One region of the Mammaliicoccus lentus genome, then DNA from elsewhere that is predicted to be linked to it. Evidence: riboswitches for the same ligand, from Rfam matches in the RefSeq annotation. Region 1 holds a riboswitch; the other holds the start of a gene.
The links. A riboswitch is a leader RNA that binds a small molecule or an ion and turns the genes downstream of it on or off. The one in region 1 is predicted to bind lysine.

Region 1 (2,426 bases):
GTAATGAAAAATCTTCTAGGATCAAATTCACCCGTTTGTATAAAGTCTACATCTTGGCCTACTATGACAATCGCACATAATATAAATGCAAACAATGGACCAAATGGGAATAATTTAGCTTTATATTTTAGTTTTGTTTTATCATAATCTTGTAAATCAAAAGCTCTTCTAAATCTATAATGACTGATCGCAATACCTAACCAAGCAATGAAGCCTGTCATACCTGAAGCTGCGATAATATATTCATAAGCGCCACCACTTAAATGTTCTATTATAAATATTAATACAACTACAAATGCAGTAGCTATTAACGCTGTATAAGGTACACCAGCTTTATTTGTTTTTGAAAATACTGGTGAAGCCAATTTATCTTTACTCATTGAAAACAGCATTCTTACAGAAGCATACATACCTGAGTTGCCTGCTGATAATACTGAAGTTAAGATTACTGCGTTCATAAATGAAGCTGCAAATGCTAATCCTGCATTTTCAAATACAAGCGTGAATGGCGATTTAGCAATTTCATCTCCACCCATTAGGTTCGTATTTGTGTACGGAATAATCATTCCTATTACAAATATAGCTAAAATATAAAATAGTAATATTCTCCAAAACACTTGTTTAATTGCTTTCGGCACTGCTCTTTCAGGATTTTCAGATTCTCCTGCCGTAATACCAATAAGTTCTGTACCTTGGAATGAGAACCCTGCAACTAAGAATACTCCTAATGTTAATAAGAATGTATTCACATTTGAATCTCCTAGGAACGGTGCATCTCCTACAAGAAAATTATCAAATCCTAAGTATTGACCACCTATAATACCAAATATCGTTAATAAACCGATACCGATAAAGATAATAACTGTTGCAACTTTAATAAATGCAAACCAGTACTCACTTTCACCATATACTCTAACAGATAGTGCGTTAAGACCAAATATAATCAACATGAATATGATACTCCATAGCCATGAAGGTAATATTTCTAATGGTTCCCAATAGCTAATAACTTGAGAAGCAATTGTAATATCAGCTGCTACTGTAATAACCCAGTTAAACCAATAGTTCCAACCTAAAGCGAAACCTAATGATGGATCAACAAATCTTGTAGCATATGTACTAAATGATCCCGAAACTGGTAAATATGTTGCCATTTCTCCTAACGATGTCATAAGGAAGAAGACCATAATACCAACTACTGCATATGCTAATAATGCACCACCTGGTCCCGCGTCTCTTATAGCACCACCCGAAGTCATAAATAAACCTGTACCGATACAACCACCGATAGCAATCATAGAGATGTGTCTATCTTTTAACTTCCTTTGAATATTATTAGTTGTTTTTTCTTGCGACATTGATCTTTCCCTTTCTACAATTCCACAATAGAGCCACTAAAAAAGTCGCATACCCTATTCGATATGCGACCATATATGAACATTCCATACAAATTGGTAGCACATCACTTAGTGTGACAGTCCAGTATTTATTTAACACTGGCCCAATAAATAGCATTATGGTCACTATTTATTTCGGCAATATCCCCTTTCTACATTTCAACATATGTGCCATAACACTTCTGAATGTATAATCTTGAACATCGCAACCTCTAACTCATTACTGAGGAATATTAAATTAATTTTTACTATTAAACTATAACTGAAGAATCCGAAATTTTCAATAGCCTCTTATTTTTTCAAGCGAATTTCATCAACAAGATTCCAAATAAACTCGTCTTTTTCGACTGTTTTTGAATCTTTTGATCCATACTGTCTAACATTAACTTCTTGATTTTCTACTTCTTTGTCACCTACAACAAGCTGATAAGGTATTTTTTTCATTTGAGCTTCTCTTATTTTGTAGCCCATTTTTTCATTACGATCATCGATATGAACACGAACACCTTGTGATTTCAATTCATCTTGTAATAATCTAGCATAATCATAATGTAAATCTACGTTAACAGGTATAATTTCAACTTGATTTGGTGCTAACCACGTTGGGAATACACCTTTAGTTTCTTCTATTAAGAAAGCAGTGAAACGTTCCATAGTTGAAATAACACCTCTATGGATAACAACTGGACGGTGTTCATCTCCATCTTTACCAATATATGTTAAGTCAAAGCGTTCCGGTAATAGGAAATCAAGTTGCGCAGTTGATAAAGTTTCTTCTTTACCCATTGCAGTTTTCACTTGAACATCTAATTTAGGACCGTAGAATGCCGCTTCACCAATCGCTTCTTCATATGGTAGTTCCATTTCATCTATTACTTCTTTCAATACTGCTTGAGCTCTATTCCACATTTCATCATCATCGAAGTATTTCTCTTTATCTTCAGGATCACGATAACTCAATCTGAAAGTATAGTCTTTGAATCCAAAGTCTTCGTAAACATCTAAAATCATGTTTACTACACGCTTAAA
Region 2 (2,426 bases), 290 kb from region 1:
ATTATTAGACGAACCTACTAACCACTTAGACTTAGAAAGTATCACAGCTGTGAACGACGGTCTGAAGAACTTCAAAGGTTCATTAATCTTTACTTCATATGACTTTGAATTTATTAACACAATTGCTAATAGAGTTATTGATATTAAAGAAGATGGCGTAATTTCTAAAGAAATTAGCTATGAAGAATATCTAAAAGATCAAGGTATATATAGCTAATATATGCTGAGATTATACGAACAGGCTGAGACATTTATATGTCCCAGCCTGTTTTTTTGTTATATAAGTGCGAGTAGCTTACTGTTTATAATGAATTAGAAGAGAATGTCCCCTCTAACGTGCAAGAAATATAAGACAAGCTCGTTACATTTTCTAACGAGCTAGTGGTAATAAACAAGCACGTTAGCGCTATAAAAAGCTTTGATTTTTATTAATTGCCATTAAATTTTGTGCGAAATCAACGGCTAACGTGCAAGAAACTTAAGATAAGCCTGTTACATTTTCTAATGAGCTAGTGGTAATAAACAAGCACGTTAGCGCTATAAAAAGCTTTGATTTTTTTAATTGTCATTAAATTTTGTGCGAAATCAACGGCTAACGTGCAAGAAACTTCAGACAAGCCCGTTACATTTTCTAATGAGCTAGTGGTAGTAAACAAGCCTGTTAGCGTGATGTTCCCTACGATTTTGTAAAGTGCTGACGCCTGAGGGAATATTATGAGTGGGAGACTACAGGCTCGAACCATACCTTAGGCAAGCATGCACGAACAAAATCGTAGATTATTTATTTTGAGTTATAATTTATCTCCCAACCCATTCTTTGTTTCTGCATTAATTTACCCATTTTATTCATTTTAAATTTGTTGAATTGTTGTGACTTTTTGAAATAATCTGTTTTCTCTCTTTACATAAATATTCTTTCTATGTATAATGAATGCATATCAATTGAATATGTTTTTGATGAGGCGCATCAATCATTAGTAACTCCCCTATAGGACTGCAATCTTCAAGGAGTGAAAGGGTGCGATGCCGAAACATAATATTTTTGCAGAACTATTATGTTGGACGTATAGGTTAACAGCTTATTGTCTGTCATTATCTTAATGATAAATGGAGTGCATCACTTGTATATATAAATTAAAACAAGTTCGGATGCCGAACTTGTTTTTTTATTTATATTACGGCGTTGACCTCCCGATTTTAATTGGAGGAATAATCTTGACACAAAGTGTATTGAAATTTGGCGGAACATCCGTAAGTGATTTTAACAAAATTAAAAATATAGCCTATATGTTAAAATCTCGCGTTGATAATGGCGAACAACTAGTAGTTGTTGTAAGTGCTATGGGCAAAACGACTGATACTTTAATGCAAAATATTGATACGTTAACATCGCAGCCTAAAGATGAACATTTAGCAATGTTGTTAACTACAGGTGAACAACAAACAATATCTTACCTTTCAATGGTGTTGAATGATATAGGTGTTCAAACGAAGGCGATGACGGGGTATCAAGCTGGTATTAAAACAATTGGTCATCATTTAAAGAGTAAAATAGCTGAAATTGATGCTCCTAGGTTTGAAGAAGCTTTTAAAACAAACGATATTCTAGTAGTAGCTGGCTTCCAAGGTGTTAATGATGAAATGGAAATCACTACTTTAGGACGCGGTGGTTCAGATACAAGCGCTGTAGCAATAGCATCAAGTATAAATTCCACTTGTGAAATATACACTGATGTTGATGGTGTTTATGGAACAGATCCCAGAATTTATAAAGATGCAAAATTACTTTCTGAAGTTTCTTATGAAGAAATGATGGAAATGAGTGCTTTAGGAGCTGGTGTATTAGAATCAAGGAGTGTTGAAATAGCTAGAAATTACAACATACCTCTTTATTTAGGTAGAACATTATCAAACGTGAAAGGAACATGGATTATGCCACAAACAGAAATTTTAGAGAAAAAAGCAGTCACTGGAGTCGCGTTAGATACGCATATGATTCATGTAACATTAACGTATCCAATGCAAAACTTTAAATTACTGCAAAAAATGTTTGATTCTTTAGAACACGAGTCAATGAATGTAGATATGATTTCACAAATTGAAAATCAGAGAGGTCTACAATTGTCATTTACAATAAAAGATTCTGAAGTACAACAAATTGAAAGAATTATAGAAGATTTAATGCTAGATTACCCTCACCTTCGCTACATAATGAAAGAAAATTATGCAAAGCTATCCGTAATTGGAACTGGCATGAGAGACATGTCTGGTATTGCTTCTAAAGCATTCAGAACTTTAATTAGTAACGACATACCTTTTTATCAAACAACAACATCAGAAATTAGTATTTCTTATGTCGTTGATCGAGATTTAGGTGAAGAAGCAGTACGTATTTTGTGTGAAACATTTAATATATAATGAATGAT

Region 2: another riboswitch for lysine. It lies ahead of ACNMOQ_RS07445 (aspartate kinase); the one in region 1 lies ahead of ACNMOQ_RS05990 (amino acid permease).

Annotation. Positions count from the first base shown of each region.
Region 1 covers NZ_OX344834.1:1,205,428-1,207,853, reverse strand. Annotated here, with positions in the region: gene ACNMOQ_RS05990 (amino acid permease) at 1-1,358, opposite strand, end outside; lysine riboswitch at 1,448-1,620, opposite strand; gene thrS (threonine--tRNA ligase) at 1,689-2,426, opposite strand, start outside.
Region 2 covers NZ_OX344834.1:1,497,563-1,499,988, reverse strand. Annotated here, with positions in the region: gene ACNMOQ_RS07450 (ABC-F family ATP-binding cassette domain-containing protein) at 1-217, shown strand, start outside; lysine riboswitch at 950-1,126, shown strand; gene ACNMOQ_RS07445 (aspartate kinase) at 1,216-2,418, shown strand.